DNA from 4 places in the Pseudoflavonifractor hominis genome. Region 1 is predicted to be linked to each of the others. Evidence: predicted binding sites of a transcription regulator. Region 1 holds the regulator's gene; each other region holds the start of a gene.
The links. The regulator HrcA, encoded in region 1, represses chaperone genes, less so after heat shock. The targets are predictions, from matches to a motif close to TGTTAGCACTCNNNNNNNNNGAGTGCTAACA.
Positions count from the first base shown of each region.

Region 2: H8S34_RS07030 (co-chaperone GroES) is a predicted target of HrcA. The motif match lies at 2,150-2,180, and genes of this name have one in related genera.
Region 3: H8S34_RS02520 (Hsp20/alpha crystallin family protein) is a predicted target of HrcA. The motif match lies at 4,332-4,362, and genes of this name have one in related genera.
Region 4: htpG (molecular chaperone HtpG) is a predicted target of HrcA. The motif match lies at 1,492-1,522, and genes of this name have one in related genera.

Region 1 covers NZ_JACOPR010000003.1:118,072-125,382, reverse strand. Annotated here, with positions in the region: gene H8S34_RS05910 (phospholipid carrier-dependent glycosyltransferase) at 1-407, opposite strand, end outside; gene dnaJ (molecular chaperone DnaJ) at 490-1,662, opposite strand; gene dnaK (molecular chaperone DnaK) at 2,145-4,004, opposite strand; gene grpE (nucleotide exchange factor GrpE) at 4,154-4,711, opposite strand; gene hrcA (heat-inducible transcriptional repressor HrcA) at 4,727-5,785, opposite strand; gene H8S34_RS05885 (MBL fold metallo-hydrolase) at 5,962-6,732, opposite strand; gene H8S34_RS05880 (MATE family efflux transporter) at 6,766-7,311, opposite strand, start outside.
Region 2 covers NZ_JACOPR010000003.1:373,143-380,453, forward strand. Annotated here, with positions in the region: gene groL (chaperonin GroEL) at 128-1,753, opposite strand; gene H8S34_RS07030 (co-chaperone GroES) at 1,815-2,099, opposite strand; gene H8S34_RS07035 (diacylglycerol/lipid kinase family protein) at 2,294-3,247, opposite strand; gene H8S34_RS07040 (S-layer homology domain-containing protein) at 3,281-4,426, opposite strand; gene H8S34_RS07045 (THUMP domain-containing class I SAM-dependent RNA methyltransferase) at 4,457-5,584, opposite strand; gene H8S34_RS07050 (NfeD family protein) at 6,120-6,578, shown strand; gene H8S34_RS07055 (SPFH domain-containing protein) at 6,636-7,311, shown strand, end outside.
Region 3 covers NZ_JACOPR010000001.1:522,019-529,329, reverse strand. Annotated here, with positions in the region: gene H8S34_RS02540 (NADH peroxidase) at 1-53, shown strand, start outside; gene clpB (ATP-dependent chaperone ClpB) at 667-3,294, opposite strand; gene H8S34_RS02530 (helix-turn-helix domain-containing protein) at 3,339-3,533, opposite strand; gene H8S34_RS02525 (hypothetical protein) at 3,628-3,843, shown strand; gene H8S34_RS02520 (Hsp20/alpha crystallin family protein) at 3,865-4,293, opposite strand; gene H8S34_RS02515 (MATE family efflux transporter) at 4,524-5,840, opposite strand; gene H8S34_RS02510 (MATE family efflux transporter) at 6,139-7,311, shown strand, end outside.
Region 4 covers NZ_JACOPR010000011.1:61,909-69,219, forward strand. Annotated here, with positions in the region: gene htpG (molecular chaperone HtpG) at 1-1,447, opposite strand, end outside; gene H8S34_RS14000 (DUF6506 family protein) at 1,590-1,889, opposite strand; gene H8S34_RS14005 (hypothetical protein) at 1,926-4,286, opposite strand; gene rlmB (23S rRNA (guanosine(2251)-2'-O)-methyltransferase RlmB) at 4,338-5,120, opposite strand; gene ftsH (ATP-dependent zinc metalloprotease FtsH) at 5,424-7,311, shown strand, end outside.

The DNA.
Region 1 (7,311 bases):
TCCACATTGTAGTCTCCGGTGCCGAGACCCGGATAATACATCAGCCGGGTGAGCTGGAAGGGCTGGGAGAATTCCACCTCCACCGTCTGTGTCTCGGTAAAATTGTGAAAAGACTGTGGATTGGTAAAGGAGCCCAGCTGAAAAAAGGCGGTGGCGGCATAGACCAGCGTCAGGAGCAGGATGAGCAGGCCGTCCCGCCGCTCCAGTGGGTGACAGCGTCCCGCAAAGGAAAAGCGGGGTTTGGCGGGGGAGGGGAGGACCTCTCCGGTTTGACGGCGGATCCGGTCATGCAGGTTATGGGGAGAGAGGATCCAGCGCCAGTAAGAGCCAAACAGGAGAAAGAGGGCGGCGAGCAGAAGGATGGGAAAAATCAGCGTAGGCCGGATGGCCTGGAGCAGGATATCCATGAAAGACCTCCCGGAAGTTGGATTCAAGAGATAGCATAAGGTCAGATAACAAAAAAGGGATGGACAATGTCCATCCCTTATTTTATTTCTTTTTCTTTATTTTGTCAAAGAATCCTTTGAGCCCCTCTTCCTCCTCCGCGTCGGGCAGCTCGCCCATGGCGCGGCCGAAGTGGCGCAGGGCCTCCTTCTGCTCGTGGGTGAGCCCGCGGGGGACATCCACCGAGACGGTGACGTACTGGTCGCCCCGGCCCCGTCCGTTGACGGAGGGGATGCCCTTGCCCTTGAGGCGGAACGTGGCGCCCGGCTGGGTGCCCTCGGGCAGGTTCCACTTGACCTTTCCGTCGATGGTGGGGATCTCCAGCTCCGCGCCCAGGGTGGCCTGGAGGAAGGAGACCTTCTGATCCAGGTAGACATTCATGCCGTCCCGCTTGAACTGGGGATGGGGACGCACGGTGATGCTGATGATCAGATCGCCGGCCGGACCGCCGTTCTTGCCCGCGCCGCCCTGGCCACGCAGGGAGATGGCCTGACCGTTGTCGATGCCGGCGGGAATCTTGACGGTGATCTTCCGGTTCTTCCGAACCGAGCCGGCGCCGTTACAGGTCTTACAGGGGGTATGGATGAGCTTGCCGGTGCCGCCGCACTTGGGGCAGCTGGTGGTGGTGGCAAAGGAGAACGCGCCGCCGCCCCGCTGGATGCGGATGGTACCCGAGCCGTGACAGTCGGGGCAGATCTCGGCCGTCGTGCCGGGGGCGCAGCCGGTGCCCTTACACACGTCGCACTGCTCGCTGCGGGTCAGGCTGATCTCCTTTTCGCAGCCAAAGGCGGCCTCTTCAAAGGTGATGGTGACGGAAGCACGGAGGGTATCGCCCTTCATGGGGCCGTTGCGCCGGGCACCGCCGCCCCCGCCAAAGCCGCCGCCGAATCCGCCTCCGAAGAAGGAGCCGAAAATATCACCCAGGTCGATGTCGCCGAAATCGGCGCCGCCGAAGCCGCCGAAACCGCCGCCGGGGTTATAGTTGGGGTCAACACCGGCGTGGCCGAACTGGTCGTAACGGGCACGTTTCTCCTTGTCGGAGAGGACCTCGTAGGCCTCGTTGACCTCCTTGAACTTGGCCTCGGCCTCCTTATCGCCGGGGTTGAGGTCGGGGTGGTACTGCTTGGCCAGCTTGCGGTAGGCCTTTTTCAGCTCATCGTCGCTGGCGCTCTTGCTGACCCCCAGGACCTCGTAAAAATCTCGTTTCTGTTCAGGCATATGATCACCTCTTAAATTGAGGGAGTATGGAACGGCGGGCGCAAAGCGCGCCCCTACGCTGCATTTCCCGTTGCAGGGACGTATCTGGTACGCCCGCCAAAACGCCCCGAGTGGGACGGATGAAATTCACCCGTCCCACCACAGAGCTGATGTTTCTTTGAATCGCCGGAGGCGGTTTGCTGTGCGCCTGCTCCGGCCCCGGAGCGCTTCTATGTCACGCTCCAATGGGCCTGCGCCGCGGCCAGCTGCTCAGCCCTCCGCCGGAAATGCCGCCGGTCTGCGCCCGGCCTGTTTTCCGGGCTGCGGGCTTTGCTGCTGTCCTGCTTCAGCCCCGGAGCGCTTCTATGTCACGCTCCAATGGGCCTGCGCCGCGGCCAGCTGCTCAGCCCTCCGCCGGAAATGCCGCCGGTCTGCGCCCGGCCTGTTTTCCGGGCTGCGGACTTCGCTGCTGTCCTGCTCCGGCTCCGGAGCGCTTCTGATTCTTACTTCTTATCGTCGTCCACGACGGTGTAGTCGGCGTCCACCACGTTGGGGTCGGTGCCGCAGCTGCCGCCGCAGTCGCCGCTGCCGCAGTTGCAGCCGTCGGCTCCGGGCTGACCGCCCTGGGGATTGGCCTGCTGATACATCTTCTCAGCCACAGGATAGAACGCCTTGTTGGCCTCCTCGGTGGCAGCCTTGATGGCCTCCACGTCGCTGCCCTTCAGGGCCTCCTTCAGCTTGTTGATGGCAGCCTCCACGCTGGCCTTGTCGGCAGCGTCGATCTTGTCCTTCATCTCGTCCAGAGCCTTCTCGGTCTGGTAGACCACCTGGTCGCCCTGGTTGCGGACGTCCACCTCTTCCTTGCGCTTGGCGTCCTCAGCGGCGAACTGCTCGGCCTCCTTAACGGCCTTGTCGATGTCCTCCTTGGACATGTTGGTGGAGGAGGTGATGGTGATGTGCTGCTCCTTGCCGGTGCCCAGGTCCTTAGCGGAGACATTGACGATGCCGTTGGCGTCGATGTCGAAGGTGACCTCGATCTGAGGCACGCCGCGGCGGGCGGGAGCGATGCCGTCCAGGTTGAAGCGGCCCAGAGTCTTGTTGTACTGCGCCATCTCACGCTCGCCCTGGAGCACGTGGACCTCCACGGAGGTCTGGTTGTCGGCGGCGGTGGTGAAGACCTGGCTCTTCTTCACGGGGATAGTGGTGTTGCGCTCGATGAGCTTGGTCATCACGCCGCCCATGGTCTCAATGCCCAGGGACAGGGGGGTGACATCCAGCAGCAGCAGGCCCTTGACGTCGCCGGTGAAGACGCCGCCCTGGAGCGCGGCGCCCATGGCCACGCACTCGTCGGGGTTGATGCCCTTGAAGCCCTCATTGCCGGTGATCTTCTTCACGGCCTCCTGCACGGCGGGGATACGGCTGGAGCCGCCCACCAGCAGGACCTTATGCAGATCGCTGGAGGAGAGACCGGCGTCGCTCATGGCCTGGCGCACGGGGCCCATGGTGGCCTCCACCAGGTGGGCGGTGAGCTGGTCGAACTTGGCGCGGGTCAGGGTCAGGTCCAGATGCTTGGGACCGGTGGCGTCCGCGGTGATATAGGGCAGGTTGATGCTGGTGGAGGTGACGCCGGAGAGCTCGATCTTGGCCTTCTCAGCGGCCTCCTTCAGGCGCTGCATGGCGACCTTGTCGCCGGTCAGGTCGATGCCGGTGTCCTTCTTGAACTCGGCGGCCATCCAGTCCATGACGCACTTATCGAAGTCGTCGCCGCCCAGGCGGTTGTTACCGGCAGTGGCCAGAACCTCGATGACGCCGTCGTCGATGTCCAGGATGGACACATCGAAGGTGCCGCCGCCCAGGTCGTAGACCATGACCTTCTGGGCCTGCTCCTTATCCACACCGTAGGCCACAGCGGCGGCGGTGGGCTCGTTGATGATGCGCTTGACATCCAGACCGGCGATCTTGCCGGCGTCCTTGGTGGCCTGACGCTGGGCGTCGGTGAAGTAGGCGGGGACGGTGATGACGGCCTCGGTAACAGGCTGGCCCAGATAGGCCTCGGCGTCCGCCTTCAGCTTCTGAAGGATCATGGCGCTGATCTCCTGGGGAGTGTAGGCCTTGCCGTCGATGTTCACCTTATAATCGCTGCCCATCTCACGCTTGATGGAGATGACGGTGCGGTCGGGGTTGGTGATGGCCTGGCGCTTGGCCACCTGACCTACCATGCGCTCGCCGTCCTTGGAGAAGGCCACCACAGAGGGGGTGGTGCGGTTACCTTCCGCGTTGGGGATGACGACGGCCTCGCCGCCCTCCATAACCGCTACGCAGCTGTTCGTCGTACCTAAGTCAATACCAATGATCTTGGACATAATGTGTTTCCTCCAATATATCGAAATTTATTTTAAACAAAGTGAAAATGGGATGTGAACCCTCCGCGCTTGTTGTCACGCTGCGGGTCCTGCGCGGACGGCACACTGCTCGCTGCTGTGTGCCTGCTCCGGGCCCTTCGCGCTTCTTCTTAGTTTGCCACCTTTACCATGGCAAACCGGATGACCTTGTCACCGGACTGGAAGCCGGCCTGAAAGACCTCCACGACGGTATTTTCTCCGGCGTTTTCGTCCTCCACATGCATCACGGCGTTGTGAAGGTTGGGGTCAAAGGTCTGGCCCAGCGCGGGGATCTCCTCGACGCCCAGCTTGGAGAGGACCTCCTTGAGACCATTCATGGTCATCTCCACGCCCTTTTTATAGGCCTCGTCGGCGGTCTCCTGCTTGAGGGCCCGCTCCAGGTTGTCATACACCGGGAGAAAAGCCAGCACGGCGTCCGACTTGGCGCTCTGGTAGGCGTCGGTTTTTTCCTTCTGGGAGCGTCGGCGGTAGTTGTCATACTCGGCGGCCAGGCGGAGGTACTGATCCTCCTTCTGGGCCAGGGTATCCTTGAGCGCCTCCAGCTCCGAGAGCAGAGGATCGGGGGTGTCCGTCTCAGGGGCGGCGCCCTCCGTGACCTCTTCGGTCACGGTCTCCGGCTCCATCTGCTCGGCCTGTTCCACGGCCTGCTCGTTCTCTTTCTTACTCAAAGAGGTTCCCTCCTATTATGTTTCATCGTTGCGTCCGTCCCCGGTGGGAAGTTCTCCCTGGCCAAACAGCCGGGTGAGACCCTCCGCAAAATAGGACAGGCGGGCGGTGATCTTTGCGTAATCCATCCGTGTGGGGCCCACGACTCCGATGATGCCCCGCATGCCGTCCCCAATGTCGTAGCTGGCCATGACCACGCTGGTATCCTTCAGCGCGTCGGCCACATTTTCCGGACCAATGAGGATCTTCATGGGGCCATCCTTGGGAATGGGGAAGCGGGCGGCGTCCTGGTCCTCGGAGAGATAGCTCATCAGGGGCTGGGCCCGTTCCAGATTCTGATACTCTGGAAGCTCCAGCAGATGGGCCAGACCCGCGGTGTGGACCCGCCGGTGCTCCAGACCCTCCAGCACCTCCATGGCGAAGGAGACCACCAAGCTGATCAGGCCATAGGCATCACCGGCGGCATGCTGTGCCACCCGCATGAGTTCGGGCGTGATCTCCTCCAGCGTCAGATTGGTAAAGGTGGTGTTGAGCAGGGTGTTGAGCATCTGGAGCTGCGCCTCAGTCAGATCGGAGGGCAGCTGCACCAGCTTGTTGCGCACCAGATTGTTGTCGGTCATGACCACAATAATGAAGGCGTTTCGCTCCACCATCAACAGGTCAAAGCGCCGGATGGTCACCCGCTCAAACCCGGATGAGAGGGCAAAGGCGGGATAATTGGTGAGACGGGAGACCACCCGTCCAGCCTCGGAAATGACGCGATCCAGCTCCTGCATTTTGAGACGCAGGGCGCGGTTGATGCGCTCGGTCTCCTGCACGGAGAGCTGGTGCTCTTCCATCAGCTCATTGACGTAGAACCGGTACCCCTGGGGAGAGGGGATCCGTCCGGCCGAGGTGTGGGGCTTTTCCAGCAGGCCCATGGACTCCAGATCAGCCATCTCATTGCGGATGGTGGCCGAAGAGACCGAACGGTCCAGGGAGTCGGCAATGGCCTTGGAGCCCACCGGCTCGGCGGTGGAGATATAGCTTTCAATGATGGCACGGAGAATCCGCTTTTTTCGTTCGCTCAGATCCATGCGCATCACTTCCTTTGCGGCGGATTGGTTTAGCACTCTTTGTACCTGAGTGCTAAAGATAATGTACCACCCTCACCAGCAATTGTCAATAGGGGGGATGTAAATTAAATGTGAACGAAAATCCCGCCTTATGACTTGCATAAGGCGGGAGAGTCTGCTAAAAAAACCGGGCTCTTTTAAAAGGAGAGACAGGTCCCGGTATGGAGCGGTATGAGGCATCCGGGTTCCTGCTGGGCCATCAGATCAAAGGCCGGATGGCCGGTGCAGTGACCGGTACAGATCTGCTCCACCTCCAGCTCCTCGGCCAGCCGGCGGGAGAGGAGGCGCACCTGCTCCGGTGCCACACCCAGGGAGCCCATCCCGGTCTTGCCCACCAGGTGGAATCCCCCCACGATGGCGTGGACCTTCTGGGTGGGAAAGAGGGCGCGCACCTCGTGGACGATGTGGGCGGCTCCGGCGTGGCAGCAGGAGTTCATCACCACCAGCCCGTGGGCGGTCTCGGCCACCAGGGACTGCTCGTGGGAGACCGCGTCGGGGATCAGGTGGAGCCCGGGGGCCAGAAGCCGGGGGCCGTCGGCCAGATCAAAGCGCCCAGCCCATTTGGTAAAGAGATCCGGGTCCACACCGGCCGGGCGGCGGGAAGGATCGGCGGTGTCCTCCAGATAGGCCTGGACCGCGGCGGGGCGGGCCAGTACCGGGGCCTGTTGGTTGCGCCGGAAGAAGGCGGAGAACCCGCCGGCGTGATCGTCGTGGCCGTGGGAGAGGGCAGCCCGCTCCACCCGGCTCAGGTCGATGCCCAGCCGGTCCGCGTTGCGCACAAACAGGCCGGAGGTGCCGCTGTCCAGAAGATAGGAGTGGCCCTCGTAGTCCAGGTGCAGGGAGAGGCCGTGCTCGGCAATCAGGTGGTCGGGCGCGGAATTTTCGATGAGAACGGTGAGCCGCAGCATACAGATGCTCCTTTCCGGGGAAGAGGGCGGCGCTCAGGCGCCGGCGCGGGTGATGTCGTTGATCCAGGCGTGGGACCGGAAGCGGAGAATGCCCAGCGTGGACTTGACCAACTGCTCCACCGTCACGGCCACATAGACCCAGACAATGTTCCAGCGGAGCACCAGGGCGAAGAAGGCGGCCAGAGGAATGGCCACCAGCCACATGGCAGACACATCGATGATGGCGGCCACCCGGATGTCTCCGCCGCCCCGGAGGACGCCCACGGTGTTGGTGGTATCAAAAGAGCGCAGGGGCATCAGACAGCCGATGAAGGTGAGGATGATGGTGGCGATCTCCGACGAGACCGGGGTGAGGTGGAAGAGGGGATAGACCACCACCGGCAGCCAGGTATGGGCCGAGATCACCAGGAGGGTGCCGATCACGGCGCCGCAGAGGAAGGAGATGGTGTCCAGTGCGGTGGCCAGCTCATAGACCGTGGAGCGGCGGCCCGCGCCGATCTCCCGGCCGATGATGATGGCGGTGGTGTTGGCGATGGCCAGCACGGCCACGATGCAGATATCCTCGATGTTGCCCGAGAT
Region 2 (7,311 bases), 260 kb from region 1:
TGCAAATCACAGACAGCGGCGTTCATACATATCAGACGCTTTTTCTTTGCAATTGTCGTAAGTTTATCGTAAATTCACGGCTGTACTTCTGGCAATTGCTTGCGTCCCAATGGGTTCAGGCTATTGCTTAGTACATACCGCCCATGTCGGGAGCAGCGGGAGCGGGAGCAGCGGGCTCCTTCTTGTCGGCCACCAGGGACTCGGTGGTCAGCAGGGTGGCGGCGATGGAAGCCGCGTTCTCCAGAGCGGAGCGGGTCACCTTGGTGGGATCCACGATGCCGGCGGAGATCATGTCCACATAGGTCTCCTTGTAGGCGTCGAAGCCGTAGCCGACCTTGCCGGACTCACGGATCTTCTCCAGGACCACGGAGCCGTCGATGCCGGCGTTGGCAGCGATCTGCTTCATGGGCTCGGTCAGGGCCTTGGCGATGATGCGCACGCCGGTCTTCTCGTCGCCCTCAACCTCGGGGATGAGCTTCTCCACAGCGGAGACAGCGTTCACATAGGCGGTGCCGCCGCCGGCCACGATGCCTTCCTCAACCGCGGCGCGGGTGGCGTTCAGGGCGTCCTCGATGCGCAGCTTCTTCTCCTTCATCTCCACCTCGGTGGCAGCGCCCACGCGGATGATGGCCACACCGCCGGCCATCTTGGCCAGGCGCTCCTGCAGCTTCTCCTTGTCGTAGTCGGAGGTGCTGATGGCCAGCTCGTTGCGGATCTGATCCACGCGGCCCTTGATGGCCTCGCTGCTGCCGGCGCCGTCCACGATGATGGTGTTCTCCTTCTGGACCTTCACCTGGCGGGCCTTGCCCAGCATGTCGAGGGTGGCGTCCTTGAGCTCATAGCCCAGGTCGGCGGAAACCAGGGTGCCGCCGGTCAGGATGGCGATATCCTTGAGCATCTCCTTGCGGCGGTCGCCGAAGCCGGGGGCCTTCACGCAGGCCACGTTCAGGGTGCCGCGCAGCTTGTTGACGATCAGGGTGGACAGAGCCTCGCCCTCCACGTCGTCAGCCACGATCATCAGGGGCTTGCTGGTCTTGACGACCTGCTCCAGCACGGGCAGCAGCTCCTGGATGTTGGAGATCTTCTTATCGGTGATGAGGATGTAGGGATCGTCCAGGACGGCCTCCATCTTCTCGGTGTCGGTGACCATGTAGGGGGTGATGTAGCCGCGGTCGAACTGCATGCCCTCCACGACCTCGCTGTAGGTCTCAGCGGTCTTGGACTCCTCAACGGTGATGACGCCGTCGTGGGAGACCTTCTCCATGGCCTCGGCGATCAGCTTGCCGATTGTCTCGTCGCCGGAGGAGACAGCGCCGACGCGGGCGATGTCATCGCTGCCGTTGACCTTCTGGCTGTTGGCCTTGATGGCCTCGATGGCGGCGGCGGTAGCCTTGGAGATGCCCTTCTTCATGACCATGGGGTTGGCACCGGCAGCCAGGTTCTTCAGGCCCTCGCGGATGATGGCCTGAGCCAGCAGGGTGGCGGTGGTGGTGCCGTCGCCGGCCACGTCGTTGGTCTTGGTGGAGACTTCCTTCACCAGCTGAGCGCCCATGTTCTCAAAGGGATCGTCCAGCTCGATTTCCTTGGCGATGGTCACGCCGTCGTTGGTGATGAGGGGGGCGCCGAACTTCTTCGCCAGCACCACGTTGCGGCCCTTGGGGCCCATGGTGATCTTCACAGTATCGGCCAGCTGGTTGACGCCGCGCTCCAGAGCGTGACGGGCTTCCTCGCCGTAGCAAATGATCTTAGCCATAATGAATTACCTCCAAAAAATGAGATGTTGATACACCGCCGCCGGAGCGGCCGGTGGTTTGTTACTCGACGATAGCCAGAATGTCGCCCTGGCGCACGATGGTGTACTCCACACCGTCAATCTTGACCTGGGTGCCGGAGTACTTGCTGGTGATGACCTTGTCGCCGGCCTTCACGGTCATGACGACTTCCTTGCCGTCCACCACGCCGCCGGGGCCCACTTCGATGACCTCAGCCACTTCGGGCTTCTCCTTGGCAGCGCCGGTGAGGATGATGCCGCCCTTGGTGGTCTCCTCGGCCTCCACCATCTTCAGGACAACGCGGTCAGCCAAAGGCTTGAGTTTCATAACAGGTTCCTCCTTATATGTGATAAATCTTTTTCAAAACAAGTTCAGCGTGTTAGCACTCATTTTACCGGAGTGCTAACACGCTTATTATAATAAACTTAGTTCTACAATTCTGCAAGCCCTAATTTTTAAATTTTTTATGAATGATGGGTGAATTTCCAGGCGAATCTCTCTCAATCTCCCTCAAAGTCTTCTTATCTCTTTTTTTCTCCGGAAATCTCATTTTTTACACCGGAGGCCGGGGCCCAGGAGGCTCCCCTGGGGAACACAAAGTTCACTTTTTTAGCAGAGAGGGCGATGGAGAGCTCATCCGTATCCAGCCGCTCCCCGTCCACATTGACCATGGAGAGCCGGTCGCAGCGCACCTTCATGGACCTGCCCCGCCGGAGGATGACCAGCTCCGGGATCTCCTCCGCCCGGCCCGCGGCGTAGAGCTTCACCAGCCGGGCCACCGTCAGGCGGGAGACCCCCTTCACCAGCAGAAATTCCAGCACCCCGTCGTCGGGGACGGCCCGGGGCGAGGGGTGGAAGCCCCCGCCATAGTAGCGCCCGTTGCAGGCGCACAGCAGGGAGAAGTCCCCGGCAAAGATCTCCCCGTCCACCTCCACCTCGTAGGGGCGGGCGATGCCGGCGATCAGGTTCTTCACCAGAGAGAGCTGGTAGGCCATGGCACCGCTGACCATGGGATAGCGCCGGAACTGGGCCATGCCCAGCCCGATGCGGGCGTCAAAGCCCACCGAGCAGATGTTGAGGGAGAGGCGGCCGTTGCAGTCCATCAGGTCGGCGGCGGCCTGGTCGCCGTAGACCAGCTCCTTCAGATCATAAAAGCGCCCCCGGTCCTGCCCGAAGAGCCGGAGAAAGTCGTTGCCCGACCCGCAGGGGTACTGGGTCACGGCGGCGTTGGGATACCCGGCGGCCCCGTTGACCACCTCGTTGAGGGTGCCGTCGCCCCCGCAGGCGTAGATGCGCACGCTCTCCCCCGTCTCGGCGGCCGCCCGTGCCAGCTCCACGGCGTGGCCGGGGTAGTCGGTCACCCTGGCCTCCCATGCCACCCCCAGGGGGTCCAGGGTGTCGGCCAGCCGGGCGATCATCTCCTGGCTGCGGTCATACTGCCCCGCGGAGGGGTTGAGCACAAACAAATGCTTCATGGTCCATCCATCCTACTGTGTTCAGATTCCCATTCAAAAGAGGGTGATACGCTGCTCCATCCGGGCCATGCGCGCGGCGATGCCGGCGGCCTCGGCGCGGGTGACCGTATCCCCGGGCCGGAAGGTGAGCTTTCCGTCGCTCCCGGCCAGCACCCCCTTGGCGTAGAGGGCATAGATGTCGTCGGCGGCATAGTCCCCGGCCTTCACGTCGGGGACGGAGGCCTTCACCCGCTCCAGGCTGTTCTTCTCGGGGATGGCGCGGCCCAGGGAGGTGGAGGCAAAGATGTGGGCCATCTCGGCCCGGGTGACGGGGCGTTCATAGTCCAGGAACTCCCCCCGCCGGAGGATGCCGCTGGCCACGCAGTAGTCCACCGAGGAGCGGTACCACACCGCCCCGGAGACGCTCTGCTGGTGGAAGTTGTCCCCCCGCTGGCGGCTCTCCATGCAGGCGGCCAGGCGCACCGCCTCGGCCACGGTCATGGTACGGTCCGGGGCGAAGCGGTTGTCCCCCACACCCTCCATGAGCTCCAGGTTGTAGGCCAGGTCCACCCACAGATCGTACCAGGACCGGGGGGACACGTCGGAAAAGTCGGGCAGCCGTCCCCGGTTGAGGGGGAAGCGGGCCGAGGGGACCTGCCGCTCCAGCATGAGCTGGTTGATCTGGTAGAAGGGGAGGACGGTGGTCTCCCCGTCCTTGGTGAGGAGGAGGGCCTCTCCCCCGCTCACCTCGGTCAGCCGGGCCGAGTCATAGACGAAGTCGTAGAAGATCTGGGTGGTCCCACCCTTCCCGTCTGGGAAGGGCAGCAGGCTCACCACACCCCATTTGGTCCCCTTCTGGGCGATGTACAGCCCGCCGGTCATGTGGAAGAGGGAGCCGTATTCCGGCTGGATCAGGTAGGTCCCGTCCTGCCGGATGACCCCCAGCCGGTCGCCCAGCTGGACCTGGCCCAGCCCCAGGGTGAAGTCCAGCACCGAGGTGTACTGCATGGGGATGACCACCTCCCGCCGGGCGTTGGCGTATCCGAATTTCCCGTCCGGGCTCTGGGCCTTGGCCATGCCCTCCTGGTAGCCCCAGATGGTCACCCCGGCGGGAGCGGCCCCCGCGCCCAGAGGAAGGAGGGCGCACAGAGCCAGCGCAGCCAGCCCCGCTCGGGCGGCTTTGGTCCAACGATGGGCCATTTTCCATTCCTCCCCGTAATTTATTCTATCTTATTTCCTGTCTGTATACTGAAATAGGTCACATTTTAACATGCCGTTATAGAGCTTGCGGCGTTTGTCCGCCGTGCGGCCGAAGGTGCGCTCGAACTCCGTGTGGGAGGAGAGGACCGAGACCTTCCACCCATTGGGCAGGTCCCGCACGGCCTGTCCGAAGGCCCGGTAGAGCTCCTCGGCCTCCTGCTTTTCCAGGATGCGCTCGCCGTAGGGCGGGTTGGTGACGATGCGCCCGTAGGGGTCGCTCCGGTGGAAGGTGCGGGCGTCGGCCACCTCGAAGCGGACCAGGTCCTCCACGTCGGCCTTGACCGCGTTGTCCCGGGCGATGGCCACGGCGGCGGGATCCATGTCCCCGCCCCAGATGTCGTAGTGCCCGTCAAACTCCTTGTCCATGGCCTCGTCGGCCCCCTCCATCCACACCTTGGCGGGGAGCCAGTCCCACTTCTGGGCGGCGAAGGAGCGGCTCAGGCCGGGGGCCCGGTTCTTGGCGATGAGGGCGGCCTCGATGGGGATGGTGCCGCTGCCGCAGAAGGGGTCGCAGAATGGGTCCCTCCCCCGGTAGCGGGAGAGGAGCACCATGGCGGCGGCCAGGGTCTCTCGCAGGGGGGCCGCCACGCCCACCGCCCGGTAGCCCCGCTTGTGGAGCCCGGCGCCGCTGGTGTCCAGCATGAGGGTGACCTCGTCCTTGAGGATGGAGAACTGGATCTGGTGGAGGGCCCCGGTCTCGGGGAGCTTCTCCAGGCCGTACTTGGCCCCCAGGCGGGCGCACACGGCCTTTTTCACGATGGACTGGCAGGCGGGGACCGAGTGGAGGGCCGAGTTCAGGGAGTGGCCCTTCACCGGGAAGGCGCCCTCCCGGGGAATGAATTCCTCCCAGGGCAGGGCGCGCACCCCCTCAAAGAGGGCGTCGAAGTCCCCGGCGTAAAAGCGGCCCAGGACGATCAGCACCCGCTCGCCGGTGCGCAGGTTCAGGTTGACCCGGGCGATGTCGGCGGGGGTGGCGTCGCAGAAGACCCGGCCGTTCTCGGCCCGGACGTTGGGCAGGGAGAGGCGGCGCAGCTCCTCCGCGGCCAGGCCCTCCAGGCCGAAGAGGGTGGGGACGACAAGTTGCAGGTTGGTCATCATCGAGACATACTCCATTTCCTATACAAAATACAAATACCGGTCTGTCAATTCAAGTGCACTCTTTTGAGTTCAGGCACTATCGCCTCGCAGAGTTCCGCCGGGCGCAGACGGCGGAAGAGGGTCAAATCGTGTTTTCCGGCGGCGTGTACGTCGGAAAACACTCTGCTCAGGCCGCAAGTGTGTGGCCCTTCGGGCCATGCGCGCGGCGGCCTGCATCCCCTCGAAAAAATGCTTGCATTTTTGAGAAGCGTGTCGAACCCAGTTCGACACGCAGCTATGTTTCCCGTCCAGTATATCTGATTTTCCCCCGCAAGGCAAACCCTTTTGGACCGCGGACGCGAAAAGAGGCGATTTCACGCGCCCGGATGGGCCCAAGGGAGCAAAGCCGTCCAAAATCCGCCCCAACCGCCCCGGAAGGGCTGTGGATTTTCCACAGGGAATATGGTATGATACCACCAAGGTTTCCGGGAATCCCCGGCAACCCCCATTCCGCTCCGGTCCCCCCGTTCCGGAGCCCATGAAAGGAGGGACGCGTATGCTCCCAACCATTCTCTGGCTGGTGGCCCTGGTGGTCTTTCTGGTGGTGGAGGGCCTCACGGTGGGCCTGGTCTCCATCTGGTTCTCTGCCGGTGCGCTGGCCGCGCTGCTCCTCTCCCTCGGAGTGGAGAACATCTGGGCACAGATCGCCTGCTTCCTGGCGGTGTCCGCCCTGTGTCTGGCGGCCTTCCGGCCCATGGCCCTCAAGTACCTGAACCCCTCCCGGCGCACCCCCACCAATGCCGACCGGGTTCTGGGCATGGAGGGCGTGGTCACCCAGGCCATCGATAATCTCCGCTCCACCGGCACGGTCCAGGTCCGCGGCATGGACTGGTCGGCCCGCAGCGCCGGGGAGGAGACCATCCCCGCCGGTACCCGGGTGCGGGTGGTGCGCATGGAGGGCGTCAAGCTCTTTGTGGAGCCGGTAGGCGCCCCTGCCGCTGTGTCTCAGCCCTGAGTCATCCCCCTGTTCCCAAACCACATTGGAAGAAATGCGTAAGAGGAGGAATTGTACATGTTACCCATTATTCTGAGTATCCTGGGCGTCCTGATCCTGCTGATCCTGGTCATCAACATCAAGTTCGTGCCCCAGTCCAAGGCCTATGTCATCGAGCGCCTGGGCGCTTTCCACGAGGTCTGGGGCGTGGGTCCCCACTTCAAGGTCCCCTTCTTTGAGCGGGTGGCCAAGGCGGTCTCCCTCAAGGAGCAGGTGGTGGACTTCGCCCCCCAGCCGGTCATCACCAAGGACAACGTCACCATGCAGATCGACACCGTGATCTACTTCCAGATCACCGATCCCAAGCTCTACACCTACGGCGTGGAGCACCCCATGAGCGCCATTGAGAACCTGACCGCCACCACCCTGCGCAACATCATCGGCGAGCTGGAGCTGGACCAGACCCTCACCAGCCGGGACATCATCAACACCAAGATGCGCACCCTTCTGGACGAGGCCACCGACCCCTGGGGCATCAAGGTCAACCGGGTGGAGCTCAAGAACATCATCCCGCCCAGAGAGATCCAGGACGCCATGGAGAAGCAGATGAAGGCCGAGCGCGAGCGCCGGGAGTCCATCCTCCAGGCCGAGGGCCAGAAGCAGTCTCAGATCCTGGTGGCCGAGGGCGAGAAGCAGTCGGCCATCCTGCGGGCCGACGCGGCCAAGCAGGCCGCCATCCTGGAGGCCGAAGGCA
Region 3 (7,311 bases), on a different contig from region 1:
AGGCCCGCCACGGCAAGGCTTTCGAGGGCCTGCTGAAGCGTTACTTCGGCTAATCTATGAAGCAAGGGTTCCCCGGTCCAATGGACCGGGGAACTTTTTTGTCGTGGCGGGCCTCGTCACCGAGCGTTTTGGCGAAGCCAAAACCTCGATGCCGGGCGTATTCACTCCGCCCGAGCAAATGAAATCATTGGGGTCCCCATGGGACTTGTCCCATGGGGATTGCCCGCCACGGCAAGGCTTTCGAGGGCCTGCTGAAGCGTTGCTTCGGCTAATCCAAACCGGATAATCAAGCACTTTTCGAGAGGGAATCGGGAAACCGGTTCCCTCTCTTTTTGCGCTTGCGATGCCGAAGTGTGCAACTTGGTGTGCAACTTTTCCTCTCTTCACACTTTTTTGACATTCACAGGTGCAATTTACCAGACTTGTGTCAAGTTCTTATCTGAAATGTATGGCCTCTCACAGAGACAACGTAAAATCACAGCTTACTGTCCATAAATGGTAAAAAAAGTAAAAACAAAGCGAAAAATACCGTATTTTGAGACTGCGAAAATTTACAATACTATATCATGTGGAAAACATGGTGGACAATGTGGACAAGTGCAAAAAAACGGGAGACCGTACAGAGCGGTCTCCCGGGAGAGGGTATTTGCTTCAAATAGGAAAATATTAGGATACGATCTCGCCAGTGAGGATGGTTTTGCTGTCCACTTCCAGCGCGCCGTCCCGGACATCCACCGTGAGGGTGTCGCCGGGCAGGACCTGGTCGGCGATGATCTTGCGGCTGATGAGGGTCTCCACCGTATGCTGGAGATAGCGACGCAGGGGACGGGCGCCGTAGATGGGATCGTAGGCGGCGTCAATGATGAACTGCTTGGCCGCGTCGGTGAGGGTGCAGGAGAGCTGCTTCTCGTGCAGACGGTCGTTGAGCTCGTGGACCATCAGGTCGATGATGTGGGTGATGTTGTCCTTGGTGAGGGGCTTATAGAACACGATCTCGTCCAGACGGTTGAGGAACTCCGGCCGGAAGGAGCGCTTGAGCAGCTCGTTGACCTGCTCTTTGGCGGTCTCATTGATCTCGCCGTCGGAGCCGATGCCGTCCAGCAGGTACTGGGAGCCCAGGTTCGAGGTGAGGATGATGATGGTATTTTTGAAATCCACGGTGCGGCCCTGGCTGTCCGTAATGCGGCCGTCGTCCAGGACCTGGAGCAGGACGTTGAAGACGTCGGGATGGGCCTTCTCCACCTCATCGAAGAGGATGACGGAGTAGGGCTTACGCCGCACCGCCTCGGTGAGCTGACCGCCTTCCTCATAGCCGACATATCCCGGAGGGGCACCGATGAGGCGGGAGACCGAGAACTTCTCCATATACTCGCTCATGTCGATGCGCACCATGTTCTTCTCGCTGTCAAAGAGGGCCTCGGCCAGGGTCTTGGCCAGCTCGGTTTTACCTACGCCGGTGGGGCCCAGGAAGAGGAAGGAGCCAATGGGACGGTTGGGATCGGCGATGCCGGCCCGGCTTCTCAGGATGGACTCGGAGACCAGACGCACGGCCTCGTCCTGTCCCACCACCCGCTGGTGGAGGATGTCCTCCAGGTGGAGGAGCTTCTCCCGCTCGCCCTCCATGAGCTTGCTGACCGGGATACCGGTCCAGCGCTCGATGATGCGGGCGATCTCTTCCTCTGTGACCTTGTCCCGCAGAAGGGAGGCCTCCCGACCCTGCTGAGCCACGGCCTCCTCGGCCTCGAGGGCACGGCGGAGCTCGGGGATGCGGCCGTACTGGAGCTGAGCGGCCTTCTCCAGATCATACTCCCGCTGGGCCTTCTCCAGCTGGGCGTTGGCCTCCTCCAGCTCGGCCCGGAGCTGCTGGACCTTGCCGATGGCGTTCTTTTCGTTCTCCCACTGGGCCTTTTTCGCATTGAACTCGTCCCGCATCTCGGCCAGTTCCTTCTGGATCTCCTCCAGATGTTCCCGGGAGAGAGCGTCATCCTCCTTCTTGAGGGCGGCCTCCTCGATCTCGTGCTGGATGATCTTGCGCTGGATCACATCCAGCTCGGTGGGCATGGAGTCGATCTCGGTGCGGATCATGGCGCAGGCCTCGTCGATGAGGTCGATGGCCTTGTCGGGGAGGAAGCGGTCGGTGATATAGCGGTTGGAGAGGGTGGCGGCGGCGATGATGGCGCCGTCCTGGATCTTCACGCCGTGGAAGACCTCGTAGCGCTCCTTCAGGCCGCGGAGGATGGCGATGGTGTCCTCCACCGTGGGCTCGTTGACCAGTACGGGCTGGAAGCGGCGCTCCAGAGCGGCGTCCTTCTCGATATACTGGCGGTACTCGTTGAGGGTGGTTGCGCCGATGCAGTGGAGCTCACCCCGGGCCAGCAGGGGCTTGAGCAGGTTGCCCGCGTCCATGGCGCCCTCGGTCTTGCCGGCGCCCACGATGGTGTGGAGCTCATCGATGAAGAGGATGATGCGTCCCTCGCTCTTCTTGACCTCGTTGAGGACGGCCTTGAGCCGCTCCTCAAACTCGCCGCGGTACTTGGCGCCGGCGATGAGGGAGCCCATGTCCAGAGCGAAGATGGTCTTATCCTTCAGAGAGGTGGGCACATCGCCCTTTACGATCCGCTGGGCCAGCCCCTCGGCGATGGCAGTTTTGCCTACGCCGGGCTCGCCGATGAGGACGGGGTTGTTCTTGCTCTTGCGGGAGAGGATGCGGATCACATTGCGGATCTCGTCATCCCGGCCGATGACCGGGTCCAGCTTGTTCTGCCGGGCCCGCTCCACCAGGTCGGAGCCGTATTTCTTCAGGGCGTCGTAGGTCTCCTCCGGGTTGTCCGAGGTGACGCGCTGGTTGCCGCGGACGGCCGAGAGGGCCTGCAGGATCCCCTCCTTGGTCACGTTGTAAATGCGGAAAAGCTCCTTCAGAGCGGCGTTGGGGTGCTCCGCCAGCGCCAGGAGCAGATGCTCCACCGAGACATATTCATCTTTCATGGAGGCGGCGATGGACTCGGCGCTATTGAGAGCCTGGTCCACGTCCTGGGCCACATAGACCTTGCCCTGCTCCCGGCCGGAGCCGGTGACACGGGGCAGCTTTTCCACCTCGGCCTTGACCGCGGCGGTGAGAGAGGGGACAGTCAGGCCCATGTGGGTGAGCAGCTGGGGGATCAGACCGTTTTCGGCCAGCAGAAGGGCGAGCAGGATATGGGGCTGCTCGATCTGCTGATTGGCGTATTCGGTGCAGATGGCCTGGGCGTTCTGGATGGCCTCCAGGGATTTCTGGGTATATTTCTGAGCGTTCATAACGCAGTTCACATCCTTTCAAAAGAAACGGTGTTCCATTGGGGTCATTCCCGCCCCAATAGATAATCGGTGGTAACATGATAGTAGTCAGCCAGTACAGCCAGATGGCGCAGGGGCAATTCCCGCTTTCCGGTTTCGTATGTGCTATACACCCGTTGGTCAATCCCGAGCACTTCGGCTACCTGGCGTTGGGTCAAATCAAAATCTTCGCGCAATTCTCGCAGACGTGGTAGATACATGAAGCGTCACCTCATCTGCATTATATGCTACTATCATTTGATAGGGTTGATTCTACTATCAAACAATAGTAGAATAATAAATGAGGTGATAAATATGAAAACCACGCGCTACTACATGGTGGAGGCGGAGATATGTGGGACGTGCAAATATTACCACCAGCACTTCGTGCTGGGACGGGGCGAACGCTTTCACCCCCTCTGGTATGGGCACTGCGGCCGACGGGGAATGCCCCATCCCCAGCCGGGCGAGGTCTGCCCCCACTGGACCCCCGCGCTGAAAACGGAAGAGGAGCCGGCCAGTGTGGACTGACCGGCTCCCCGTCTGCGAGGTTTAGTCGATGGCGATGCGCTTAGCCTCGGGCACAACGGGGCGGGCCTTGGGGAGCCGGAGCTCCAGGATGCCGTCCTTATAGGCGGCGGTGATGCCGCTCTCGTCGATGCCGGTCACGTCAAAGCTGCGGGAGAAGGTGCCGTAGCGGCGCTCCCGCCGGATGTACTGGCCCTTCTGCGCCTTGTCCTCCTCACTCTCGCTGCGCTGGGCAGCGATGGTGAGGATGCCATCCTTCAGATCCAGTCGGATGTCCTCTTTGCGGAAGCCGGGCAGCTCGCATTCTAAAATAAAGTGCTCGCCGGCGTCCCGAATGTCGGTGCGGAAGGCGGGCATATTGGCGCCGCTCTCCCCGAAGAATTTGCGCTGGAAATTATCAAAGGTGTCGAAAAAGTTGTCATTTGTGCGCTCAAACGGAAGCATACCAAACATAATGAAGGTCTCCTTTCAGATTTACGGCGGAGAACAGAGATTAGCAATGAAAGAAAAGGACTGCTATTTCAGCGGTTTTCTCTCTGGTCTGAGCCGCTGTGAGGAGGTCCGGAGAACACCGGTTTGCCTTCTCACCTTGTTTTGTTGCCTCTAGTATAGAGCGAGTTTGTGAACAAATATACAATAAATTATGTCTAAATTGTAAACTTAGCACTCTGACATTAAGAGTGCTAATTCTGGGTTCGAAGGAATTCCCGGCGCTGGACGGCCGCACCGGCCAGGGCGGTCAGCAGCTCGGCGGCGGGGAAGGCCAGCCATACGCCGGTCAGACCGAAGAGCAGGCCGAAGCAGAGGGCCAGCACCACGATCCCCACAAAGCCCCGGAAAAAGGAGAGAAGGGAGGAGGGGAGGGGCCGCTCCGTGGCGCCCAGATAGGATGCGGTGATAAGGTTGAAGCCCACAAAGAGGAATCCGAGGAAGTACAGGTGCATCCCGCCCTCGGCCAGGGACTGGAGGGCCGGGTCCCCGGCGGAGTTGAAGAGGGCCACCAGGGGCGGGGAGGCAAAGAGACCCAGCGCGGTGATTCCCACGCCGAACACGGTGGCCAGGATCAGGGCCATGCGGTAGAGGGTGCGCTGCCGGGGCAGGTCCCCCCGGCCGCAGGCCTGGCTGACCAGGGGCTGGGTTCCGTTGGAGATACCGTTGAAGATACCCAGCATGACGAAGGCCAGATTGGCCACGATGCTGTACGCGGCCACCCCCAGGTTTCCGGCCAGGTGGAGGATCAGGAGATTAAAGACCACGAGCACCACACTGGTGGAACACTCGTTGAGGAAGGCCGCGCCACCCAGCGCGGAGAGGGAGAAAAGATGGCGGGGGCGCATGGGCTCACGGACCAGGCGGAAGCGGCTGCGCCCGGTGAGAATGTGGAGGGAGGAGAGGAGCAGACCCACCACTGGGGCCACGCCGGTGGCAAAGGCCGCACCGAAGATCCCCATATCCAGGGGATAGAGGAACACATAGTCCAGCACGATGTTGGTCAGGCTGCTGGTGAGCATGGCCGCCATGGCCAGCTTGGGGTTGCCGTCGTTGCGGACAAAGGCGGTCATGACCTGGTTGAGGATGAAGAAGGGCGCAAAGGAGAGCGCGGTGCGCAGATAGGTGGCGCACATGGGCAGGATATGCCCCTCGGCCCCCAGCAGCGCGGCCAGCGGGCGGGCAAAGAACAGTCCGCACAGGGCAAAGAACAGTCCAAGACCCGCGCCGGTCAGAAAGGCGATGGTAAAGGTGCGGTTGGCCTCCCGCTCCATGCCCTGGGCCTGAAAGATGGAGTAGCGCGCGCCGCCGCCGATCCCCAGCATCATGCCAAGACCGTTGAGAAGCCCGAAGACAGAGATGGCCAGATTGAGGGCGGTGAGTCCGTCGGCCCCCAGACGGCTGGCCACAAAAAAGGTATCGGCCAGAATATAACATGAGAGGCCCAGGGAACCCAGAATATTGAGGGTCACATAGGTGGTGAATTCTCGGTACAGAGCAGATTGTCTCATGGCGGCACATCCTTTGTTCAGAGAAATCGGACCGGGAGGGAGTATCCCGGACACAAAAAAAGCGCCTGCGGCATATCCCTTCAAAGACCTACGGGATATGTACAGGCACTCGGTCTCCAGACATCCGGTGATGCGCTGGAGCGAGGATTGACTTGACGCTGTCCAAGATACCAGATGGAATCCCAAACGTCAAGACTTTTTTGTGGTATTTGCGTTGGGTTTGACTCTTTACGCTCTCTGGAAAAAAGACTATACTATTCCCCATATGTACCACATTTAGAGAAAGGAGAAGGAGAGTATGAGACGGACCAACGACTTGGGACGTGACCCGGTAGGGAAGCTGGTGCTTCGCCTGGCCATTCCCACGATGCTGGCCCAGCTGGTCAACGTGCTTTACAGCATCGTGGACCGGATGTATATCGGAAATATCCCCGACATCGGGGGACTGGCACTGGCAGGGGTGGGTGTATGCGGACCCATCGTGACCCTGCTCAGTTCGTTTGCCAGTCTGGTAGGACTGGGAGGCAGCCCCATCATGGCCATGCGCATGGGAGAGGGCCGGAAAGAAGAGGCCCGGCGCATCCTGAACAACTGCTTTCTCATGCTGCTGGTTCTGTCCCTGGTGCTGACGGTGAGCTTCCTGCTGGCCAAGGACCATCTGCTCATGTGGTTTGGCGCCAGTGAGATCACCTTCCCCTATGCCAACACCTATATGACCATCTATACGGCGGGAACCTTTTTTGCCCTGATGGCCAACGGCATGAACAACTTTCTGATCTGCCAGGGATTTTCCGGGCTGGGCATGGCCACCGTGATGCTGGGCGCGGTGCTCAACATCATTCTGGACCCCATCTTTATCTTTGGACTGAAAATGGATGTGGCCGGTGCGGCACTGGCCACCGTGATCTCCCAGATGGCCTCCTGTGCCTTTGTGCTGGGAGCTCTGCTGCGTAAGCGCATGCCGGTGCGCCTGGGGTGGGGCGGCTTTGACGGGGCCATCATGCGCCGGGTACTGGTCTTTGGACTGTCCCCCTTCCTGATCATCGCCACCGACAGTGTGCTGCTCATCATCCTCAACACGGTGCTCCAGCGCTATGGCGGGCCGGGGCTGGGCGATACGCTGGTGACCTGCGCCACCATTGTGCAGAGCTATCTGCTCCTCATCACCATGCCCATGGGCGGGATGACCCTGGGGACCCAGCCGGTGGTCAGCTTCAACTTTGGGGCGGGTGCCCCTGAGCGGATCAAAAAGGCCATTCAGACCATCGTGATCCTGTGCCTGATCTTCTGCGGTGTGATGATGGTGGTCACCTATACGGTCTCTCCGCTCTTTGTGCGCCTCTTTACCTCAGACGGAGAGATCGCCGCCCGGTCGGTGCGCTACATCAAGATGTTCACCTGTATGATCATCCCTCTGGCGGTACAGTATCCGCTGGTGGACGAGACCACGGCCCTGGGCCGGGTGCGGCGG
Region 4 (7,311 bases), on a different contig from region 1:
ACTCGTCGGGCTCGTCAGTAAGGTAGAGGATCTCATAGCCCTTGTCCCGGATGCGCTCGGTCTGGGGCAGCTGGGCGATCTTTTCCACGCTCTCGCCGGCGGCGAAGTAGATAAACTTCTGATCCTCTGCCATGCGGGACTGGTACTCGGCCAGGGTGACCATCTTGCCCTCCTTGGAGGACCAGAAGAGGAGCAGGTCCTTCAGCAGCTCCTTATGGGCGCCGTAGTCGGCCAGGATGCCGTACTTGATCTGCATGCCGAAGGCCTTCCAGAACTGCTCGTACTTCTCCCTCTCGTCCTTCTGGAGCTTGAGGAGCTCAGCCTTGATCTTCTTCTCCAGATTGCCCGCGATCACCTTGAGCTGCCGGGTATGCTGGAGCATCTCGCGGGAGATATTCAGGGAGAAGTCCTGAGAGTCCACCACGCCCTTGACAAAGCGGAAGTGGTCGGGCAGCAGGTCGGCGCACTGATCCATGATGAGCACGCCCGAGGAGTAGAGCTGCAGGCCCTTCTGATAGTCCCGGGAGTAGAAATCAAAGGGAGCATGGGCCGGGATATAGAGCATAGCCTTATATTCCACCGCGCCCTCGGCGGAGACATGGACCACCCGCAGGGGATCCTCCCAGTCGCCGTACTTCTCCTTATAGAACTGGTTGTACTCCTCCTCCTTGACCTCGCTCTTGGGCCGCTGCCACAGGGGAACCATGGAGTTGAGGGTCTGCCACTCGTCATAGTCCTCCCACTCGGGCTTATAGTCCTCACCGGCGTCCTCCGGACGGGGCTTCTGGCGTGATTTGTGCATGAGCATGACGATGGGGTAGTGGATATAGTCCGAATACTTCTTCACCAGGTCGCTGAGGCGGTACTGCTCCAGATATTCGTCGTAGTGGTCGTCCTCCGTGTTGGCTTTGATGTGGAGTACGATGTCGGTGCCCACCGTATCCTTCTCGCAGGGCTCCATGGTGTAGCCGTCCTTGCCGTCAGAGGTCCAGCGCCAGGCCTCCTCGCTGCCGTAGGCACGGGAGGTCACCGTCACCTCATCGGCCACCATAAAGGCGGAGTAGAAGCCCACACCGAACTGACCGATGATGTCCACATCGCTCTTGCCCTTGCCCTCGTCCTTGGCGGCCATGTCCTGCTTGAACTGGAGGGAGCCGCTCTTAGCAATGGTACCCAGATTCTGCTCCAGCTCCTCCTTGGTCATGCCGATGCCGTTGTCCGAGATGGTGAGGGTCCGCTTGATCTGATCCGGAGTCAGGGTGATCTTGAAGTCGGAGCGGTTCAGACCCACCTGGTCATCGGTGAGGGCCTTGTAGGCCAGCTTGTCCACAGCATCGCTGGCGTTGGAGATGAGCTCCCGGAGGAAGATCTCCTTATGGGTATAAATGGAGTTGATCATCAGATCCAACAGCCGCTGTGATTCGGCCTGAAAGGCTTTCTTTTCCATGGTATATACGCCTCCATATAAAACATAAATCGTAAACAAAATAGGGTTAGCACTCTTTCCTATAGAGTGCTAACCCTATGATAGCCCTTCCCGCCCCACTTTGCAAGGGGGTTTCCAGAATGTTTACAATTTCTCCTGGCGGTCACTCCGACCAGAATTTCAGCGTGGCCTCCAGCTGATCCGGGGGGCAGACCACATAGCAGACGGTGAGCCGGTGCCCTGCCGCGTCGTACATCTTCCGGGCCAGCTCTTCTCCAAAGGCGCCGCACACCTCAATGGTGCCGAACCCCGCATCGGCCAGTTCTACCGCCTTGGCTACCGCCTCCTCCGGATTGCGCACCGTGAGGATATGGGTCTCGGTGGCGGAGGTATCCAGCCGGGCATGGTCGGTCTCCGGGTTATGAAGCTCGTTCATGATCATCATCGCGTATTTCTTTTTCATGCCGTCCATCTCCTTTTTCTGTCTTCCGCTCCCGCTCTAATAGCGGTTTACCCAGTTGGAAATGAGAATGGTGGGCACCAGCCACATGCCCAAAAAGACCAGCAGATTAAAGGGAGTCAGCGAGTCATACGCCGCCATAAAGGTGAGGTAAAAGGCGAGCAGCACGCCCACACAGGACCCCAGACAGGCCAGCGCCGTGGAGATCCGCACCGCCAGGCGCAGACGTTTCCCGCCCACGGCAGCCTCGGTAAAGGGTCCCACCCCCTCCCGGCAGAGCACGGCGGTAAGCAGCTCACTGTGGCTCTGCCGCTGGGAGGAGAGCTCCACCCGCCGCTCCACCGCCGGGAACTCCATCTTGTCCGCCGGCAGCTTGAAGCGCTGGCGGAGCATGGCGGGGATGATATTAAAGTCCCGGGTGGCCAGCACCGGGGAGATCCGGTTGCTGATCAGGGCGCTGATGGCGGGCTCCACTGTGCCATGCAGGGTGTATTTCAGGGCAAACAGCCCGGCCAATTCCCCGTCAATGGCGCAGAATACCGCGTTTTTCACGTTCAGTCCCTGGGGCAGGGGCACCTCCATCAGATGCATGAAGGAGGCCGAGCCCACCAGCACTACTTCGTTCCGGATGAGGGCAGATACACCGCCCCCCTCGTAGCAGCAGAAATCCTGGCTGCGGCGGTAGATGGCCCCCTGACTGCGGAGCAGATCGTGGAAGATCTTATCCAGTCCACAGCCGGTATCCCGAATGAGCGTGGCGGTCACGCCCACCACTTTCTCTACCGGGAAATCCCCAAAGATCTTGATCCCGTTGAGGGAGACCGTCCCGGGCGGGAAGAGGTCCTGATCGGTCAGCAGAATCCCCGCGCTTCCGCTGGTCCCGGTGATCCCGTCCCAGCCGGCCAGAGCGGCTCCGCTTTTCGCCAGACGCAGGGAGAGGGAGCGCCACGGGATGCCGTAGCAAAGCGTCGAAGAGAACGACGCTCCTGCGCTCAGGGTGGCCGAAAGACACCAGAGGATATCCTCCGGCCGCCGCCTGCCAATGGAGGCCAGCACCGAAAAGAGCAGACAGGCTAGGAGAATGAGGGGGGCCATAATATGGTAGATGCGCTGGGCCCCTTCGGTAGCCTGGATCTGGCGGCCAAAGCCCACCGGCTCCCCCGACCATTTCGCATAGGCGTCCCGCCCATTCCACTTATTCTCATCCAGGGTGACCAGATAGGGCTCCGAGGCGGAGGCCGCTGTGCGGCAGGCCACCCGCAGTCCCTTGCGCTTACAGTAATATCCGTACAGATTGAAGCCGAGGGCCAGGGCCGCAATGGCACAATAGGGCTGGCGCTGGGGGCTCCCCTCCATCAGCGGCATGGTCAGCGCATCCGCCAGGGCGGCGGCACAGGCCAGGGCCATCACGCTGTCCAGCTCTACGTGCAGGATGAGCAGATGGTACAGTCCGCGCCCCAGCGCATCGATCCCCAACAGCATGGCCGCGCCCAGCAGCGCAGCCTGGGCGTAGAGCTGAAGGGTGTGGTTCCCCTCCAGGGTCCCGGGCATGGGTGCGTTCACCGCCTGGCCCACCGACAAATAGAGCAGGGGTACACACAGCAAAAAGAGCAGGACGATGCGCAGCTTGAGGACCCCCATCCCCCGGTTATAGCGCCGGAACAGCTCCTGGGGCGGCGTGTCCGGGATGGGCGGCGGGGGACGGCGCTTCCGTCGGGGCGGGCGCTCCTCCTCCGGTTCCTCCACATCCACGCCCGGGATGTACCGCTCTGCCCGGCGGACCTCGGGAGCTTCCTCGCTCCCCTCTTCCTCAAACATGTGGTCCGCGTAGGCATCCGCCTGCTTCTTCAGCTTTCGGAACCGGCCCAGCAGCCCCTTTTCCTCCCCGCCCGGGAAGGGAACGACTTTCTCCTTCTTCTGGGACTGGACCGGAGCCGTCTCCTCCCCTTCCGGGGTGGGCGGCTCGGACTCGGGTTCTCCAGCCTTCTCCGCGTTCCGCGCCGGCTCAGGCTTCTGCGCAAGGCGGCGGCCGCCGGAGGGAGCTTTGGGTTTTGGTGTCTTGGATTCCAGAGGCTTGGGTTCTGGAGGGTCCGGCTCAGGTGTCTGCTCCTGCGGTGGGGCCGGCTCCTCCACAGCGTCCTGTTTCTTCTCCTCTGCGGTGGAATGGCCCGGGAAGGTCAGCAGATGGCCCCGGGCCCGCTTTCCCCCGCGCCCTCCGCGGGGCGGAGTGGGGTCGGCCGGCTCCGGCTCTTCCCGGTCCTGGTACTGGTCCAGGGGGATCGGGGTCCGCGCATCCGGTTCCTTCTGTGACTCCTGTCCGTACTCCGCCAGAATGTCCTCCAGAGAAAATTCCAGCTCAGGTTCTTCGGTATGGAACTTGTCGTCGTTATCCTTCGACATGATCTTCTCCTGATTATGTTGAAATAGCTTCCGCGCACCGCGCGGGAGGTCTTACATCCGCTGGCGCACCGCCTCGTAGAGCAGGATGGCAGCAGCGGCGCTGGCGTTGAGGGAGTTGAGCTTCCCCTTCATGGGGATGCGCACCTTGAAATCACAGGTCTCGGCCACCAGCCGTCCCATGCCGTCCCCCTCGCTGCCGATGACGATGGCAGCCGGTCCCTTCAGGTCAGCCTCATAGAGCAGGCGGTCCCCGTCGGCTGCCGTGCCAAAGACCCAGATTCCCTCGTCCTTGAGCTCCTTGAGCAGGGCGGGCAGATTGGGCACCCGGGCCACCGGCACATGGCTCACCGCCCCGGCGGAGGTCTTGGCCACGATGGCGGTCAGACCGGCCGAGCGGCGCTTGGGAATGATGACGCCGTGGGCGCCGGCACACTCGGCGGTGCGGATGACCGCACCCAGATTGTGGGGGTCTGAGAGTTCGTCACACACCACGATCAGGGGAGGCTCCCCCTTCTCGCGGGCGGCGTTCAGAATATCCTCCACGCTGGCATACTCCCGCACCGCGGCCAGGGCAATCACCCCCTGGTGGGAGTGGGTGCGGCTCATGTTGTCCAGCTTCCGGCGGTCGGCCTCTACCACCACCACGCCCTTACCGCGGGCGGTCGAGGCAATGTGCCCCAGGGCTGCGTCGGTCTCGCCCCGGGCAATATAGATTTTATCAATGGCGGTTCCGGAGCGCAGCGCCTCAATGACTGCGTTGCGGCCTTCAATAATGCCGTCCGCTCCCGCTTCCAGGGTATCTTCCCGGCGTTTTCCGGTCTTGTTCTCCTTCATGGATGTGTCTCCTCATTCATTTGATTCATAGAGCAGTATACCACATTCCCCCCTCCGGAAAAAGGGAAAGTTGCAAACTCTTCGCTGCCCTTTCCGCCTCCAAGGGCTTCTTTCACAGAATGTTTACACCTTTCGACACCCCCCTTCCTTGTATTAACGAATCTTTTGTGTTATAAATAGATAAGTCTAAAGAAAACAGGACCGATTTCTCTGATTCAGGTCTACTCTTCATGTAAGGAGGGCACTCATTTGAAGCCCGATAAACAACGAAACACCGGCTCAAACAATAACAAGCGCAATCTAATGGGCATTGCGTCCATTCTGTTATGGGCCCTGGTGGTCACCATTCTGGTGAACTACTTCCTGTCCATGTCCAATCAGGCCAATTCCACCCTGATTCAATACAGCGAGTTTTTGAATCTGGTGGAAGAGGACGAGGTCTACGCCGTCTCCATGACCAGCAACAAGTTTACCATCTACCTCAAGGAAGATGTGGCTGCCGTTGGTCTGGACCCGAATGCCACCCCCGCGCTCCCCTCTGCGGCATCGCAAAACGACAGTCAGCTCTTTTCCAGCATCCTGGCCGGTGAGGAGAGCGCCCCCAGTGTGGAGCAGCAGCTCTCCAAGGCCCGCAGCTATTACTGTGCTCCCCTCAACGACTCCAGCCTGCTTACCCTTTTGCGGGAGCACAATGTCCGCTTCGGCACCCCCTACCAGCCGGAGCTCTCCCCTGTGGTGAGCTTCCTGGTCTCCTGGCTGCTGCCCATGGTCATCATGGTGGCCCTCTTCTCCTTCCTGTTCCGCAGCATGGCGGGCAAGATGGGCGGCGGTCTGGGCGGCGTCGGCAAGGCCAATGCCAAGGTCTATGTGGAGAAAAAGACCGGCGTCACCTTCAAAGATGTGGCCGGTCAGGATGAGGCCAAGGAGTCCCTGGTGGAGATCATCGACTTCCTGCACAATCCCCAGAAATACACCGAGATCGGCGCCAAGCTGCCCAAGGGCGCCCTGCTGGTGGGCCCTCCCGGTACCGGTAAGACACTGCTGGCCAAGGCCGTGGCCGGTGAGGCCAACGTTCCCTTCTTCTCCATCAGCGGCTCCGACTTCGTGGAGATGTTTGTGGGCGTAGGCGCCTCCCGTGTCCGTGACCTCTTCAAGGAGGCCAACAAGATGGCCCCCTGCATCGTCTTTATCGACGAGATCGACACCATTGGTAAGTCCCGCGACAACCGCATGGGCGGCAATGACGAGCGGGAGCAGACCCTCAACCAACTGCTGGCTGAGATGGACGGCTTCGACCCCACCAAGGGCGTCATTCTGCTGGCCGCCACCAACCGGCCCGAGGTGCTGGACCAGGCCCTTCTGCGTCCCGGCCGCTTTGACCGGCGCATCACCGTGGACCGGCCCAACCTGGCCGGACGTCTGGCCACGCTTCAGGTCCACACCCGCAACATCCGTCTGGCGGAGGACGTGGATCTGAACAAGATCGCCCTGGCCACTGCCGGCGCGGTAGGCGCGGACCTCGCTAACCTGGTCAACGAGGCTGCCCTCCGGGCGGTCCGTCTGGGCCGCCGGGCGGTCAACCAGAACGACCTACTGGCCGCTTTTGAGCTGGTCATCGCCGGTGCGGAGAAGAAAAACTCCGTCCTCTCTGAGTTTGAGAAGAAGCTGGTAGCCTACCATGAGGTGGGTCATGCCATGGTCTCCTTCAAGCAGAAGAACACCACCCCGGTGCAGAAGATCACTATCGTTCCCCATACCCAGGGCGCGCTGGGCTACACCCTGCACCTCCCCGAGGAGGATAAGAACCTCCAGACCCGGGACGAGCTGCTTGCGGAGATCGCCACTTACATGGGCGGCCGTGCCGCGGAGGAAGTGGTCCTCCACACCATGACCAACGGTGCCGCCCAAGACATCCAGCAGGCCACCAGCCTGGCCCGCAATATGGTGGCCCTCTACGGTATGAGCGACAAGTTTGGCATGATGGCTCTGGCCTCCCGCCGCAACCAGTATCTGGACGGCGGCTACGGCATCGACTGCGCCCAGGACACCGCCGCCGACATTGATAAGGACGTCATGTCCATCCTCCACAGCGCCTACGAAAAGGCAGTCAATATCATCCAGGAGAACCGGGAGGATATGGACAAAGTGGTGGATTACCTCCTCAAGAAGGAGACCATCACCGGCGAGGAGA